Regions from separate parts of the Streptomyces sp. NPDC051173 genome, predicted to be linked through region 1. Evidence: riboswitches for the same ligand, from Rfam matches in the RefSeq annotation. Region 1 holds a riboswitch; each other region holds the start of a gene.
The links. A riboswitch is a leader RNA that binds a small molecule or an ion and turns the genes downstream of it on or off. The one in region 1 is predicted to bind cyclic di-AMP.
Positions count from the first base shown of each region.

Region 1 (4,165 bases):
GGCCAGGAGCCCGGGGGCCAGGCCGGCCGTCTCCACGCAGTTGTTCATTCCGGTGCTGTAGCTGCTGCGTCGCCACACTGCGCCGCACAGGGCCGAAGGGGAAGGTACGTACCGAGGCATTGCGGACATGGTGCCTCCTTACGCGCCGTCGTTGATCCCGGCGATGAAATCCAGCGAGTTCTCGTGCGAGAGGGCGTGCGCCCGCAGCGTGGTGAATGCCTCGGCGTACGCCCGGAGGTCTTCTTTCCGCTCGAGGTAGAGGCTACTCGTCAAATGGTCGAGAACAACCACGTCCAGATCAGCAATGCGCGGAAATGAGAAAATAACAAAAGGCCCGGTGATGCCAATATGGCCGCTCCTGGAGAACGGCAGTACATGCAGCCGCACATGACGCTGCGCACCCGTTTCCACCAGATGCCTCAACTGCCCGGCCATGACCTCCCGTCCACCGACCTGGTGGCGGAGCACAGCCTCGTCCAGCACGGCACACAACTCCAGCGGACTGTCGCCGCCCAGCACCGACTGCCGTGCCATGCGCACCCGTACCAGCTTCTCCACCTGTTCCGGCGGCGGGTCGTTGAGCGCCGCACGGGTCACCGCACGGGCATAAGCAGGAGTCTGGAGGAGGCCCGGCACGACCGTCGTCTCCAGGGTGCGTAACCGTGACGCCTCCGATTCCAGGCTGATGAAGTCGAGATACGCCGGGGGCAGCAGATTGCGGTAGGCGTACCACCAGCCCCGGCGGGCGCCCTCCGCATCGGCGGTGCCCGCGCCGCACAGTGCTCCCAGCAGCGCGCGCAGTTCGGGGTCCGACACACCGTAGGCGTCCAGCAGCAGCGCGACGTCCGAGGACTTCACGCCACTGCTGCCCGTCTCGATGCGGCTGACCTTCGACTGGTGCCAGCCCACCGCGTGCGCGGCCTCCAGGCTGGTCAGTCCGGCGAGTTCGCGCTGGCGGCGCAGCTCGCCACCGAGTTTGCGGCGGCGCACCGCGGGTCCGTTTCGCATAGCCCTGCCTCCGCCTGTGATGAACATGGTGTTTCTTGTCAATAGACCACTGTGCCGCCGGAATCCGGTCGCTCGTCGTAGAGTTCACCGCTTCGAGCGACAGATATATGCAGATACTGGGGGATCGCCCGCATCACCCCCATTTCCGGTGGCAGGCTGTCGGACAGAGCCGTCCGGAAGCGCTCTCGACTTCACGACGCATTGCGTCGGAGTCCGCTCCCGGCGGGAAAGGGACAGCGCCATGGCAGATCATCAAGAAGCCACCGTCACCCTGCCGAGCGCCCCCGCCTCGGTCTCCACCGCACGCCGCTATGTGGCCGGCGTGCTCGCGGACTGGGGGCTGCCGGGCGGCACGGAAGCCGCCGAGACCATCCGGCTGATCGTCTCCGAGCTCGCCACCAACGCCGTGCAGCACACCCGCGGCCAGTCGCCCACCTTCACCGTCGAGGTCCGGCTCGAACTCGACCGGCAGCTGCGGATCGGGGTCACCGACAGCCACCCGCGCTTCCCCCGCAGACTGCCCGCCGCCGTCCAGCAGGACAACGGGCGGGGCCTGGTCATCATCCGCTGCCTCACCGCGGAGCGCGGGGGAAGGGTCTTCTTCACCCCGAACCCGGACGGCGGCAAGACCGTGTGGATCTCGATGCCCTGGACCGTGCCCGCCCTCAGCGCCGAACGGTGAGGGCGGGGCCGGGGCCCCGCACGGCGTGCGGGGCCCCGGTGCGGCGTCGCGGCCGCCTTTCGCTGTGTGTGCCGGCGGGTCAGTCCACCCGGCCGTAGCGGACGTTGTTCGTCCAGATCCGCTCCAGGCGGACCACCGCACCCGTCTTGGGCGCGTGCCAGATCCTGCCGTCGCCCGCGTATATCCCGACGTGGTAGATGCCCTGGCCGGAGACGAAGAACACCAGGTCGCCGGCTTCGCGGGCGGCGCGGGGGATGTGGGTGGTCCGGTTGTACTGCTCGGCGGCGGTGCGGGGCAGGCTCTTCCCGGCCCGCTTGAAGGAGTAGAGGGTCAGGCCCGAGCAGTCGAAGCGGTAAGGGCCGGTCGCGCCCCACTGATAGGGGGAACCCTGTTTCGAGGCCGCGATGTGCAGTGCGTTGGTGGCGACGGTCGATGCCTCGGCTCCCGTCGCGCCGCCCGGCACCAGCACCGTGGCGCCGACGGCGGCGAGCGTGAGCGCGGAGGCCGCGCCGGCCCTGGACATCATTGACGGACGTTTGTGCGCGCCCATGTGCCAACCCTTCGTCAGCCGCCTGTGAAGGATGACCTGTCGGGTTCGGGCAGGCGAAGATGCCCGGCCGTGTCAACGGCTTCACCCCAAGGGCCGACCGCACTACTCTTGGTCGTCCCACCGTGCTCGGGTCCTCCATCCCCACCGGTGCGTTCGGTCGACCCGGCATCCAGACAGCGGCGGGGTTCGGCGTCCGCCTGGACCGCCCCGCCGGGATGGCGGGGTCTTGTCGTCGACCGGATCTTGGCGCAGCCCAGGTACGGATTCCGAGCGGAACCAGAGGTATGTGAGGCTGCTCACTCCCGGGCAATTCCGCTGGACACGACGGGGATTGTCCGTTTCGGCGAACCCCTGTTGAGCCCCTGGCCTGGGGGCCCGCGGCACCGCTCCGGCGCGGCGTGCTCGCCCGGTTGAAATCGATCACCGCGCGTCGTCTACGACACCGTCCGGCGTCTGGGGGAGCGGTGTTTATTCGCCCGCCGACCCGTGATCCATGGGCGCGGGCGGGAGTGCGAGCGGGACCGCGCCCCGACGCGCCCGTCGCGCCCCGGCCCGGACCGGCACCGGGCGCGCCAGGCTGCTCCCGGGCAACTCCCGCCCACCGCCCTCGAACGCGGCTGCGAGGGCTTCGCGCGGTCCCGCGCGGGCGACGCGCGCGGTCTGCGGCGCCCGTAGCCCGTCGTACGTGTCATGAGGGTGCGGCGGAGTGATCCGGCCCAGAAGATCCAGTAGATGCAGACGGCAGCGGCACGCGGTCCCGGCCCGGATCGCCGGATCCGTCCCTCCGGCCTCTCCGGTCCCGTGCGACCCCTCTGGCCATGGATGCGCAAAGAGTCAGTTAACGCGTTGGAAAACCTTCCGCTCTAATCTGCAATCCCTGGCTGTCCGATGAAGAACCCCAGGTCAAAGGTTGTAGAACTCTTGTGTGCCCCCGTTGGGTTCCGCTAGGGGGACTGGTTCGTCAGTGAGGTGGACGCATGCAACTCTCCCCGCATGAGCAGGAACGCCTGCTTCTCCATGTGGCCGCCGACGTAGCCGAGAAGCGCCGGGCCCGTGGGGTGCTGCTCAACCACCCCGAGGCGGTGGCCCTGATCACCGTGCACGTCCTCGAAGGCGCCCGCGACGGCCGGACCGTCGCCGAGCTGATGTCCTCCGGGCGCAAGGTGCTCGGCCGCGCCGAAGTGATGAGCGGCATACCCGAGATGATCCACGAGGTCCAGGTGGAGGCCACCTTCCCGGACGGCACCAAGCTCGTCACCGTGCACGAGCCCATCGGCTGAAGGGAAGACCGCCATGATTCCCGGAGAGTTCCTGCTCGCCGACGCCCCCGTCCCCCTCAACCAGGGGCTCCACCGCACCCGCCTCACCGTGCTCAACGCCGCCGACCGGCCCGTGCAGGTCGGCTCGCACTACCACTTCGCCGAGGCCAACCCCGGCCTCGACTTCGACCGCGCCGCCGCCCGCGGCAAGCGGCTCGACATCGCCGCCGGCACCGCCGTGCGCTTCGAGCCCGGCATCCCCGTCGAGGTCGGCCTGGTGCCGATCGCCGGCAAGCGCGTCGTCGAGGGGCTGCGCGGCGAGTGCGGGGGACCGCTCGATGACTGAGCTCAGCCGGGCCGCGTACGCCGATCTGTTCGGCCCCACGGCGGGGGACCGTATCCGCCTCGCCGACACCGACCTCCTCGTCGAGATCGAGGAGGACCGCAGCGGCGGCCCCGGACACGCCGGGGACGAAGCGGTCTTCGGCGGCGGCAAGGTCATCCGGGAGTCCATGGGCCAGTCCCGCGCGACCCGCGCCGACGGCGCCCCCGACACCGTCATCACCGGCGCCGTCGTCCTCGACCACTGGGGCGTCGTCAAGGCCGACATCGGCATCCGCGACGGCCGCATCACCGGCATCGGCAAGGCCGGCAACCCCGACACCA
Region 1 is NZ_JBFBBD010000015.1:19,220-23,384, reverse strand. Features, by position in the region: gene AB0435_RS11550 (DUF397 domain-containing protein) at 1-129, opposite strand, end outside; gene AB0435_RS11545 (helix-turn-helix transcriptional regulator) at 139-1,008, opposite strand; gene AB0435_RS11540 (ATP-binding protein) at 1,250-1,690, shown strand; gene AB0435_RS11535 (C40 family peptidase) at 1,770-2,240, opposite strand; cyclic di-AMP (ydaO/yuaA leader) riboswitch at 2,245-2,442, opposite strand; gene AB0435_RS11530 (urease subunit gamma) at 3,218-3,520, shown strand; gene AB0435_RS11525 (urease subunit beta) at 3,534-3,845, shown strand; gene AB0435_RS11520 (urease subunit alpha) at 3,838-4,165, shown strand, end outside.

Region 2 (4,165 bases), on a different contig from region 1:
CGGGAGACCAGGTTGTAGTGCGGCTGGATCGCGGCGTACTTGGCCAGGCCCGCGGAATCGGAGAATTCCAGGGCCTCCGTGAGCCGCTCGGCCGTGATGTTGGAGGCCGCGATCTCGCGGACCTTGCCCTCCTTCACCAGCGCGTCGAGCGCGGTGATGAATTCCTCCACCGGCAGCGACGGGTCGTCGTAGTGCGTGTAGTAGAGGTCGATGTAATCCGTGCGCAGGCGGCGCAGCGAATCCTCGACGCCGGATTTGATGACGGCGGCGGAGAGGCCGCGCGGTTCGGGGACGCCCGCGCCGACCTTGGTGGCCAGGACGATGTCGGCGCGGTTGCCGCGGGCGGCGAACCAATTGCCGATCACGGTCTCCGACTCGCCACCCGTATTGCCGGGCACCCAGGCGGAGTAGACGTCGGCGGTGTCGATGAAATTGCCGCCGGCCGCCACGTAGGCGTCGAGGACGGCGAAGGACTGCGCTTCGTCGGCCGTCCAGCCGAACACGTTGCCGCCGAGGGCCAGCGGGTGGACGGACAGCTTGCCGATCTTCTTGTGAATGTCAGCCATGGATCTCTCCAACGTCCTTACGGTGCGGGGTATTCCGCTATTTCGCCGTGGCGGGCAGCGGTTCCGCCCGCTCGGTGGAGAGCGGGGCCACGGTCGAGGGAACGCCCTTCCGCCGGCACGGCCGGGAAGGCCGCGACCAGGCCGGCGGCGCGCATCAGGGACGCGCCGATCCGGAAGGTCGGCGCCGTGTCGCCGACGACGCCGCCGCTCGTCGGGTCGGAGAAGATCAGCGGGCCGGTGCTGCCGCCGGTCGCCGTGCCGAGCGCGTAGAAGAAGGCGATGACCTTGGCGCGCGTTTCCATCGGAAACGCCTCGGACACCGTGAGGTACGCGCTGCTCGCGCCCGCCGAGGCGAAGAAGAGGACGACGGCCCAGCAGGCGGTGAGGGTGTCGGCGCTCAGCCGCCCGGCGCCGAAGAGCCAGGCCGTGCCGAAGAGGAGCAGGCCGGAGAGCAGACAGGTCGAGGAAATCATGACGCGCCGGCCGACGGCGGTCCGGACGGGCCGGTACGGAGGTGGTGATCGCGGCTGTCACGGCATCCGGGTGCCCTCGTCCGTGACAGATATGCGCGGCAGCCGCCGCGCCCGCGGGCTACGGCTCCAGGCCGCGCTCCCGCAGCCAGGGCAGCGGGTCGACCGGGGCCCCGCCGTCCGGGCGGATCTCCAGGTGGAGGTGCGGGCCGGTGACATTGCCGGTGGCGCCCACGCGGCCGATCACGTCGCCGCTGTTCACCTTGCCCGAGGTGACCACCATCGACGACAGGTGGCAGAACCACACCTCCGTACCGTCGTCCAGCTTCAGCACGATGCGATAGCCGTACGCGCCCGCCCACCCGGCGTGGGTGATCGTGCCGCTGCCGATCGCCTTGACGGGCGTGCCGGTCGGGGCCGCGAAGTCCTCGCCGGTGTGGTTCGCGGACCACATGTTGCCCGCCTGGCCGAAGCCGGCGGTCAGGGTGTACGAGCCGACGGGGAGGGTGTACGCGCCGGGGCTGTGCGCCGCGGGCGTGCGGGGCCCGGTGTCGGTGGGGTCGGCGGCGTCCTCCGCGGCCGCCGGCCGGGACTCGGCCCGCGCCGCCTTCGCCTTCTCGGCCTCGGCCTCCTTCGCCGCCTTTTCCGCCTCAGCCGCTTCCGCTGCCTTCTTCGCCGCTGCCTCGGCCGCCTCGCGCTGCGTCGACTCGCGTGTCTGGTCGTCAGCGGCGTTCTGCTGGTGCTCGGCCTGCTGAAGGATCCGGGCGCGCAGGGCCTCGCCCGCGTTCGTGGTGCCCTGGGCGGCTTCCTCGGTGCTCAGACCGGCCTGGGTGAGCGGCTGCTCGGCGCCGGGCGCGGCGGCCGCGGCCTGCTCCTCGTGCGCCTGACCGCCGCCGAGGAGGGAGCCCACTCCGGCCAGGTCGGGTACCGATATCGGCGCCGCCGGGCGGTCCTGCGCGCTCGCCATGCCGCCCGCGCCGACCGCCGCGATGACCCCGACGCCGAGGACGGCGCCGCTGCGGGCCATCGTGCCGCCGCGCTGCTTGGCGACGCGGTGCCGGCCGCCGCTCCCGGCACGGGCCGGGACGGGGGCGGGGTGCGCGGACTCGTCGGCGGCCGGTTCCGGCGCCGTCGGCTCGGGCACCGCCCACTGGGGAACGGCCGGCCGGGGCGCCACCGCTTGCTGTGCGGCCGGCTGAGGGGTCATCGGCCGAGGTCCGGCGGCGAAGCCCGGCGCGGGAGGAGCGATCGCCGAGTCGCCGCCCCCCATGGCTGCCGTCCCCGGCGCGGGCGCCGCCATATGGGCGGTCATATACGCGGGCACGATCGGGAGTTCGGGTGCGTAGGGCTCGTACGACCCGTACAGAGTGGGGTCGAGGGCAGGCTCGTTGGACGCCACGAGGGCGAACTCCTTTCCTTCCTTCTCGCCTACCGGGTTAGCGGTGGGGGTACCCCCAGGCCCTTCAGGCTCTGGGGGAGGGTTCGGAGCAGGAAGGTCTCCTACGAGCCGGGTGCGGCCCGATTCACCCCAGGGCGGGTGGTTCCCCGGTTCCCAGATGCTGCTGGTGTATCAGGTCTTGCTGTGCCCGCGGGATTCGGCGAAGGCGCACGGCGCCGCCTCTTGCGGCGGTGATGAGGACCGCACGTCGTTATCGAACGTTAATAGACAGACCGCGTGGTTTCCAAGCCGAAAGGCTGAATCGACCGGCTCCTTGGTCAGGACTTGGCGAGGAGACCGACTTCTTAATGTGGTTCTTATTCCGACGGAATGCGGAACGATCAAGATCCACTACTGCGCGTACGGACGGATTTCTGTGCCGCGCGTCTCTCGGCTCCGCCGGTCAACGGCCGTACGGACAGCTGGCCGTGCCGGCGCGGCGTACCGGAAACGCCGTCGGTCCGGCGGGGGCGTCCGCCGCCGGACCGGGGCGGGTCGGGTCGCGAGCAGGGCCTGTCGCCCGGCCGCGTGGGGGCGCTGCCTCAGCCCCTCGACGTGCGGGTCCGTTGCCGCCTGCGGCGGGAGCGGCCTGCGGCCGCGTCCTCAAACGCCGGACGGGCTGGTTTGTTCCCCAGCCCCGCCCCTTCCCGAAACTGGGGGCAAGCCCCCAGACCCCCGCAACGTTGCGCGCTCCGGAACTGGGGCTGCGCCCCAGACTCCAGCAACACGCTTCGCGCGTTGTCCTCAAACGCCGGACGGGCTGAAAGAAAAAGACGGGCGCGCCCGGAACGGCAACGAGCACCCCGGGCGGGCTGAAAGGGAAGACCGGCGCACCCCCACCGGCCCTGATGTCGCCCACCGGCGGGAGGGGGTGGGGCTGGAGGGTGGGGTTCTGGAACGCGGTGCGACTTCAGGGCACCCAATACGCATGACGGTGCCCGCACCGCGTTCCAGGTCCCCAGCCCGGAAGACCCACCCCCGGCACCCACCACAAACCAGCCCGGCCGGCGATTGAGGCCGCCGCCCGCAGGGCGCTCCCACAGGGCGCAGCACTCCCCCCGGCGGCAACCCACCCGCGCAAGGCAACGCCGAGCAAACCGGCAACCGGTCAGACCTTCGGCGCCCGCCGAGAGCCCCCGCCGCCACCGCCACGGCGAACCGCATTGCCCGGACGCGTACCGCCCGAACGGCGGGACGCCCCGCCACCCTGGCCCTGCCCCGTGCCGCTGCCGAAGCCGCGGTAACCGCCGCCACCGCCACCGCCACCACCGTTGCCCGTGCCGGGCTCCGTACGCGTACGGCCGCGGCCCCCGGAACCCGAGCCGCGCGAGCGGGACGGCTTCTTCGCGCCCTGCTGCCCCTGCGGCTGCGCGGCGGCCGGAGGCGCTATGACCACCGCGACACCGCTGGGCTCACGCGCACCGGTGATCCGCTCCAGCTCGGGGTCGCGGGGGTGCGTCTTGACGACGTTGGGGGTGATCTTCGCCGTGGCCATCATGCGGGTCATCTCGCGCCGCTGCTCGGGCAGGACGAGGGTGACGACGGTGCCGGACTCGCCCGCGCGGGCCGTGCGGCCGCCGCGGTGCAGGTAGTCCTTGTGGTCCATCGGCGGGTCGATGTTCACGACGAGGTCGAGGCCGTCGATGTGGATGCCGCGGGCGGCGACGTTGGTGGCGATCAGCGCGGTGACC
Region 2 is NZ_JBFBBD010000031.1:35,914-40,078, forward strand. Features, by position in the region: gene AB0435_RS18195 (aldo/keto reductase) at 1-566, opposite strand, end outside; partial or broken gene AB0435_RS18200 (hypothetical protein) at 584-1,054, opposite strand; gene AB0435_RS18205 (peptidoglycan DD-metalloendopeptidase family protein) at 1,158-2,435, opposite strand; cyclic di-AMP (ydaO/yuaA leader) riboswitch at 2,447-2,647, opposite strand; gene AB0435_RS18210 (DEAD/DEAH box helicase) at 3,583-4,165, opposite strand, start outside.
Region 2: another riboswitch for cyclic di-AMP. It lies ahead of AB0435_RS18205 (peptidoglycan DD-metalloendopeptidase family protein); the one in region 1 lies ahead of AB0435_RS11535 (C40 family peptidase).

Region 3 (4,165 bases), on a different contig from region 1:
CGGTGGACAGGCCCTTGGCCTTCAGCACGGACTTGAGGGTGTGGTAGACCTCGGCGCCCCAGCGCAGGGCCTCGGAGAAGGACTCCGCGCCGATCGGAGCGATCATGAACTCCTGGATGTCCACGTTGGAGTCGGCGTGCGACCCACCGTTGAGGATGTTCATCATCGGAACGGGCAGCAGGTGCGCGTTCGGGCCGCCCAGGTAGCGGAACAGCGGCAGGTCGGAGGCCTCGGACGCGGCGTGCGCCACGGCGAGGGAGACGCCGAGGATGGCGTTGGCGCCGAGCGAGCCCTTGTTCTCGGTGGCGTCCAGGTCGAACATGGCCTGGTCGATCAGGCGCTGCTCGGTGGCGTCGTAGCCGACGAGCTCCGGGCCGATCTGCTCGATGACGGCCAGCACGGCCTTCTCGACGCCCTTGCCGAGGTAACGGTTCTTGTCACCGTCACGGAGCTCGATGGCCTCGAAGGCACCGGTCGAGGCACCGGACGGCACGGCGGCACGGCCCGTGGAGCCGTCGTCGAGGCCGACCTCGACCTCGACCGTGGGGTTGCCTCGCGAGTCGAGGATCTCGCGAGCTACGACGACGTCGATGGACGGCACGAGGGTCTCCTTCGTGTGTGTCTGGAGTTCTGCGAGCACGAGCCTAACGGGCGGCGGGGGCTCACCCTGCCGTCGGGACGCCCCACGGCCGGAAATTTGGAGCAAGTGGCGAGGTAATGGGGCGAATGGTGTTCGCTGAGCGATGAAGTGGGCCGGGCTTGGGTGCGGGTTTGCTTTTCCGCCTGCGGCGGGCTCGTTCCCCACCCCGCCCCTTCCCGAACTGGGGCGCGTGCCCCAGACCCCCGGCTACCGGTCTGTTGCCGCCTGCGGCGGGAGCGGCCTGCGGCCACGTCCTCAAACGCCGGACGGGCTGAATCGTGCGGACCGTAGCGAAGCGTGCTTCGGGGGTCTGGGGGCCCGGGGGCCGAGCCCGCGGAAAGACAGAGCCCCGCTCCGGCGCGGCTCGGGGTTCGCGTCGGAGCGGGGCGGTGTCGCCGTGCGCGGTACGGGTGCGGCGTGAGCCACCGCACCCACCGGATCAGCTGAGGTGCAGCTGCTGGCCCGGGAAGATCAGGTCCGCGTTGTCGACGACGTCCTTGTTGAGGTCGTAGAGCTTCTCCCAGCCACCCTTGACCTTGTTGGCGTCGGCGATCTTGCCGAGGGTGTCGCCTTCCTTGACCTCGTACTCGCCGTCGCCCTTCTGCACGGGCTTCGGGGCGGCGTGCTTCGGCGCGGTCTGCTTCGGGGCCGGGGCGGCCTCGGACTCGTCCTCGTCGGAGCTCTGCGCCTGCGGAGCGGCGTGCTTCGGGGCGGTCTTCTTCGGCGCGGCCTGGCGCTCGCTGCGGTCGGCGTGCGACTTGGTGGAGGTGCCGTGCGAGGCGGAGGACGAGTCGTCGGAGGTGTCGACGTCGGCCTTCGCGCCACCGGAGCTCAGGTTGCCCGCGCCGGCACAGCCCCAGGCACCGGGGCCCTGCATGGCGAGGAGCTTCTCGGCGACGGCGATCTGCTGGGACTTGCTGGCGTGGTCGGCTCGGTCGGCGTAGCTCTGACCGCCGGCGGCGTTCCAGGAGGACTGCGAGAACTGCAGGCCGCCGTAGTAGCCGTTGCCGGTGTTGATGGACCAGTTACCGCCGGACTCGCACTGGGCGACCTTGTCCCAGGTGGAGACGGAGGCGGCGTTCGCGGAGGTCGCGATCATCAGCGGGGCCGCGACCGCGGCGCCGGTGACACCGGCGAGCGTGACGATGCGGACGGCCTTGGACGGACGACGGTGCTTGCCCTTGGACATGAGTCGTTTCCTCACCGACGCCTACGAGGTGAGCTGTCGGGTTCGGGCTGTGAGTTCGCCCGGCCTCGTGTGCGAGCACACTCGGCTTCACCCCAAGCCGTCCCGGTCCCAGCGGACCGTTCCGGCGCCTACCTTGGTTCCCCCGCTCCTGCCTACGGCGCTTGCGCGACGACTCCGCCGGTCGCCGGCAGGATTCGGCGTGGCGACCGTGGTGCTCGCGGTGGCGAGCGGTCATGACGGTAAGCACTCCGGGCCGACGGGTTCAAACCCCTCTTTCCAGCCACAGTTGCCTCTTGTTACCCATAGAAACCTGACATTTCCGCAGGTGGGAGCGGGTGTGCCAAGTTTTGGAGGGGACCGTTCCGCGGAACTTCAACGAGACCCATGTCTCACTTTCGACTGGAACGGACATTCCCCCCGAACTGTCGGGCTATTTGCCGACCTCAAGCCGCTGACCAGGAAGGATCAGATCGGGATCGGAACCGACAACTTTCTCGTTGCGCTGGTACAGCGATTGCCATCCACCGTTAACGGAGTGAGCCTCCGCGATGACTGACAGATTGTCACCGGGCCGCACCGTGTAGTCCCCGGCGGCGGGCTTGTCCGTACGGGCGTCGCCACCGCCGCGCGAGGCACGGCCCTCGTCGCCCGAACGCGGCGGCTCGGCACGGTGCTTGCCCGAGCCCGAACCGGAACCCTGGCCGGAACCCTGACCGGAGCCGGTCTCCGGGCTGTCGGTGGACGGCGCGTGCGGGGACGCGGAGTCCGCGGGCGCCGGTGTGCCGGTGGACGGGTCGGCGGGCTTCTGCGTGGACGGCGCGCCCGACGTGGGGATTTCGGTGGGGTCGCCCGTGGGTCCGGTTGTCGGGCCGGTCGTGGGACTGTTCGCCGGGCCGCTCGTGGGGCCGCTCGGGTCCTTGCGGTGCTTGCCGCCTTCGGGCTTCCCGTCCCTGTCGCCCGCGGAGGGCGAAGGGGTCCCGGGAGAAGGCTTCGCGTCCGGGTTTGCCGACGGTGAGGCCGGGGCAGCCGGGGAAGCGGTGGAGTCCGACGGCGCGGAGCCGCCCGTCGCGGGTGCGGAGGGAGTGCGCTCCGGTGCACGCGGCGCGGGCGCGTCGTCCGTCGGCGCCTTGGTGCTGCCGGGGGTCACTTCCGGAGCCTTGCCGTCCTTGGCGAGGCCCGCGGCGGAGCCGCACGCCTGCCAGGGGCTCGCGCCGGCGTTCAGGACCTGCTCGGCGACGGCGATCTGCTGCTGCCGGCTGGCGAGGTCGGGGCGCGGCGCGTACGCGCGGCCCCCGTACTGCTCCCACAGCTCCTGGGTCATCTGCAGACCGCCGTAGGAGCCGTTGCCGGAGTTGGTGCTCCACGTCCCGCCGCTCTCGCACTGGGCGACGCGGTCCCACGTGGGGGCGTCGGCGGCGTTGGCGCCGGTGGCCGCGAGCAGCGGCATGGCGAGGGCGGACCCCGTCACCCCCGCTGCGACCACGACGGCGGGTACCTGACGGGGGCGACGATGTCGACCGTTCCCGGAGCGCATGCGATGGCCTCTCGTGTGACGGCGAATATGGTGGTCGAACATAGCCACCGGCCCCACGAGTCACAAGCCGGTGTAGCGCAGGTCACGCGGTGGTCACGACAGTTGACGCAGGGTCACCCGGCGCGTGTCTCGAACTCGACCGGCAGCGTGCGCAGTCCGCGCATGATGAGCCCGCCGCGCCACCGCAACTCCTCAGGATCGACAGAAAGCCGCAGGTCAGGGAGGCGCCGCAGCAGTGTCGCGAGCGCGGTCCTGCCCTCCAGCCGGGCCAGCGGGGCGCCCAGGCAGTAGTGGATTCCGTGCCCGTATCCGAGGTGCTGGTTGTCGGACCGGGAGAGGTCGAGGGTGTCGGGCTCGGCGAACCGTTCCGGGTCCCGGTCGGCGGCCGCGAGGACCACGAGCACGGGGTCCCCCTCGGCGATGCGCTGACCGCCGATCGTCAGCTCCTGCTTGGCGAACCGCCAGGTGGCGAGCTCCACCGGGCCGTCGTACCGCAGCAGTTCCTCCACACCGGTGGCGAGCAGGCTCTCGTCCCCTTCGGCGAGGGCCAGTTGGAGCCGCGCGCGCTGCTCCGGATTGCGCAGGAGGGCGTGGACACCGTTACCGATCAGGTTCACAGTTGTTTCGAAACCCGCAAAGAGCAGGATGAAGGCCATGGCCGCGGCCTCGTTCTCGGTGAGGTGCTCGCCGTGGTCACTTGCCCGGATCAGACCAGAAATCAGATCCTCGCCGGGGTTCTCCCGCTTTCGGTGGATCAGTTCCGCCAGATAGGTGCGCATCTTCTTCACCGCGCGGGCGACGC
Region 3 is NZ_JBFBBD010000060.1:2,920-7,084, forward strand. Features, by position in the region: gene eno (phosphopyruvate hydratase) at 1-601, opposite strand, end outside; gene AB0435_RS25745 (transglycosylase family protein) at 1,080-1,829, opposite strand; cyclic di-AMP (ydaO/yuaA leader) riboswitch at 1,833-1,999, opposite strand; gene AB0435_RS25750 (transglycosylase family protein) at 2,260-3,312, opposite strand; gene AB0435_RS25755 (cytochrome P450) at 3,477-4,165, opposite strand, start outside.
Region 3: another riboswitch for cyclic di-AMP. It lies ahead of AB0435_RS25745 (transglycosylase family protein); the one in region 1 lies ahead of AB0435_RS11535 (C40 family peptidase).

Region 4 (4,165 bases), on a different contig from region 1:
CTCCCCCGACCTCACCGCGCACACTCCGCCCGGCGACAAGGGGGACAGTATCTCAGTGGTTGGCACGGTAAGCGGCACCCGTGACGTTACGGGTGCGGGTCTGTTGATCGCCTGTTGATCGGGGTGTCACATACTTCGAGGAAAGAACGTTCGACCCGCACGACAGGAGTTCCGCATGACCACCGACGCCCTGAAGCCCGCCGGGGCCGCGCAGCCCGCCGAGCAGAACACGCCCAGCGAGCAGGCCATCCTCGCCGGACTGGGCGCGCCCATCGAGCACGCGGAGGGCGCCCCGATCCCGGGGACCGAGCCCAGCGGTCCGATCCGCCCGACGCACACGACGGGCGCGCAGTAGGACGCGACCCCGGACAGCGCTCCGCAGGCGCGGGCCCCCGACCACGTTCGCGGTCGGGGGCCTGTTGCCGTCCGCGCACACCGGGCACCCGTTAAAGGTGTGCAAAGAAACCTTCGCTCCACCCCCCGAGGGAACGAATACCGGACAGCCGCGCCCCTTCCTGTCCGCTCACCGCCCCTCGCCCATCCGCGCCTGTCACGGGCGTTCACGAGAACGGCTCGCGGTACGCGTGTGACGCAAGAGACTTGCCGACGCACCGCTCGTACGACCGAATGTCGCTCTTGAACGTTCACATGGACGATCCGATACTCCGAGAATTGACATGGACGCGACTAGCGTCTCCCGGTCGGCTCCGGGCGGCGCATCGGCCGTCACGCCTCTGTCACTACGTCACATTCACCCTCCGTGCCCGGACATCGGCCCCATCGGGCACCCCCCACAGGAGGTCTCGTGAAACGTCCTCGCATATCGGCACGCCGCTCCGCCATGGCCGGCTCGGCCGCCGCCGTCCTCGCGGCCGCCGCGCTCGCCCTGCCCAGCGCCCACGCCATGTCCGCCCCGGCGCCCGACGCGGCCTCCGCCGAGCAGGCCGCGGGCCTCGCCCAGCGGATCGCGGCCGAGCTCCCGGCGGACACCGCGGGCTCGTACTACGACGCCACCACCCACCGGCTCGTCGTCGACGTGCTCGACGCGGCGACCGCGGCGAAGGTGCGGGCCGCGGGCGCCGAGGCCAGGCAGGTCCGGCACTCGGCGGCCGAACTCGACTCGGCCAGAGGCACCCTCAAGGCCCAGGCGTCCATCCCGGGCACCGCCTGGTCGGTCGACCCCAGGACCAACAAGGTCGTCGTCACCGCCGACAGCACGGTGCGCGGGGAGCGGCTGAGCAAGCTCGACAAGGTCGTCGCGAGCCTGGGGGACAAGGCCACGCTCAGAAGGACGGCGGGCACCTTCCGGCCGCTCATCGCCGGCGGCGACGCCATCTGGGGCAGCGGCGTGCGCTGTTCGCTCGGCTTCAACGTCAGCAAGGACGGGCAGCCGTACTTCCTGACGGCGGGGCACTGCGGCAACGCCTCGGCCGAGTGGTCCGACTCGCAGGGCGGCGCCCAGGCCGGCACCACGGAGAGCTCGACCTTCCCCGGCCACGACTACGCCCTGGTGCGCTACACCGGCTCCTCCGACCACACCAGCGCGGTGGACCTCTACAACGGCAGCCAGCAGAACATCAGCCGGGCCGGTGAGGCGACGGTCGGCGAGCAGGTGCAGCGCAGCGGCAGCACCAGCGGCCTGCACGGCGGCCAGGTCACCGGCCTCAACGCGACCGTCAACTACCAGGAGGGACAGGTCGACGGCCTGATCGACACCAGCGTGTGCGCCGAGCCGGGCGACAGCGGCGGCGCCCTCTTCGACAACGACACGGCACTGGGCCTCACCTCGGGCGGCAGCGGGGACTGCTCCTCCGGTGGCGAGACCTTCTTCCAGCCGGTTCCCGCGGCCCTGCAGGCGCTCGGGGCACAGCTGCCCTGACGCTCCACCGCACGGCCGCTCCGGCACACGGCCCCCGTGCGCGCCTCACGGCGCCGGGGGCCGTCTCCCGTGGTGCGCCGGGGTCAGTTGACGCGGCCGTACCAGACGCTGTTGCTCCAGATCTTCTCCAGCCGGACGGACGCGCCGGGCTTGGGCGAGTGCCAGATCTTGTTGTCCCCGGCGTAGATGCCCACGTGGTAGACGTTGCTGCCGGAGTGGAAGAAGACCAGGTCACCGGTCTGACGGGAGCCGGCGGAGAGGTGCCGGGTCTTGTTGTACTGGTCCTGCGCGGTGCGCGGCAGGTTCTTGCCGACCTTCTTGAACGAGTAGAGCGTCAGGCCCGAGCAGTCGAAGCGGCTGGGGCCCGCGGCGCCGTACTGATAGGGCGAGCCCTTCTTGGAGGCGGCGACCTTCAGCGCGGCCTGGCCCGGGGTCGCCGCCTGGGCGTCGGCCGCCACTCCGGGCAGCAGCATCGAGGCGGTGACGGTGGCGGCGGTGAGGACGGTCGCGGCGCCGGCCCGGGACACGAGCGTGGATATGCCGGGGAACGCAGACATGTCAAACCCTTCGTCATCCGCCTGCGAAAGATGACCTGTCGGGTTCGGGCTGTCGAAGTCGCCCGGCCACATCCGTGGCTTCACCCCAAGGACCACCGCCATCGTGGTCCGCCGTACCTGGGTCTCCCGCTCCTGCCGATCCAGTCGGTCTGCTCCGCACCCGGAACGGCGGCAGGACTCGGCGTCCGCCCGGGGTGCCCGTCTCGGTGACGGGATCTTGTGTTCGAGTGACGATCCTGCATCACGAAGTCCCGGAAACCGGAGCCGGAACGGCTTTCTGTGAACTTCTTCACTTCACGTCATTCATGGAACCGGGGCGCATTTACGGCGCACGGAAATCAGGCAACTCCTTTTGGCTCTTGGGAGTTGAGGTAATCCGGAGACTGAAATCCGGTCACCCGGCTCCGTTCCGCGGCCGGTACGCGCGGGAGGGCGGACGTCTTTGCGTCAGAAACACGCGACCGCGGGGAGCGCGCGGTTCACCGCGACAGCGCGAGGGTAGCCCTACGGCATGCTCACCCTAGGGATCGAGGAGGAGTATCTTCTGCTCGACCCGGCCACCGCACTGCCCGTTCCGAAGGCGGAGCAGGTCTGCGCAGCGGTGGACCTGGAGCCGGTCGTGCACGAGCGGGAGATTCAGGCGGAGTTGTTGCAGGCCCAGGTGGAAGTGGCCACTCCGGTCTGCGCCGACCTCGCGGAGGCGAGCGGGCACCTGCTGCGGCTGCGCCACGCCGTGAGCTCCGCCGCCAAGCGGAGCGGCTGCCGGATCGCTGCGTCCGGCACGTCACCCCGCGCGGGCCTGGTGCCCGTACCCGTCACCCGGCACCCGCGCTATCTGGCGATGCGCGGCCGGGCGGCCCAACTGGTCGACGAACAGCTGGTCAACGGGATGCACGTGCATGTCGCCATCCCCGACCGGGAGATGGGCGTCGCCGTACTCAACCGCGTCCGCCCCTGGCTGCCGGTGCTGGTGGCCATGGCGGCCAACTCACCGATGTGGCACGGCCACGACACCGGCTTCGCCAGTTGGCGCACCGTGGTCTACAGCCGCTGGCCCGTCAGCGGGCCGCCCCCGCACTTCACCGATCTCGCCGACTACGAGGAGCGTATCCAGGCGCTCTTCGTCGCCGGGGCGATCAGCGACCGGGGGCAGCTGTACTGGCAGGCCAGGCTGTCCGACCGCTATCCCACGATCGAGGTGCGCTGCCTGGACGTCCAGCTGCGCGCCGACGAGGCCGTGATGCTCGCCGGGATCGTGCGCGGCATGGTGGCGACCGCCATCCGCGACGAGAAGAGCGGCCGCCGGACGGCGTACTGCCCGCCGGAGCTGCTCAGCGCCTCGAACTGGCACGCCGCCCGGCACGGCCTTGAGGACATGCTCGTCGACCCCGAGGGCAAGCGCCGCGGCGCCGAGGAGGTCGTCCACGCCCTGCTCGGGCACATCGGGCAGGCGCTGGAGGAGGCCGGTGACCTCCACCAGGTGAGCTCACTGGTCCACCGGCTGCTGCGGCGGGGCACCCCGGCGGACCGGCAGCGCCGGGTGCTGGCGGCGGACGGCATCAAGGCCCTCACCGATCTCATCACCGAACCGTGAGACCGGCGGCCACGAGCCGTGCGCCGCCGGGTCAGTAGTGCGGGTCGCCCTCGATCCGCCCGCCCAGGGCACGGGCCGTGGCCGGCAGGTGGCGGACGCGGGTGGCCAGGAGCAGGACGGCGAGGCCCAGATACA
Region 4 is NZ_JBFBBD010000006.1:143,595-147,759, reverse strand. Features, by position in the region: gene AB0435_RS06430 (hypothetical protein) at 176-355, shown strand; gene AB0435_RS06425 (S1 family peptidase) at 842-1,879, shown strand; gene AB0435_RS06420 (C40 family peptidase) at 1,963-2,436, opposite strand; cyclic di-AMP (ydaO/yuaA leader) riboswitch at 2,440-2,617, opposite strand; gene AB0435_RS06415 (glutamate--cysteine ligase) at 2,948-4,030, shown strand; gene AB0435_RS06410 (hypothetical protein) at 4,062-4,165, opposite strand, start outside.
Region 4: another riboswitch for cyclic di-AMP. It lies ahead of AB0435_RS06420 (C40 family peptidase); the one in region 1 lies ahead of AB0435_RS11535 (C40 family peptidase).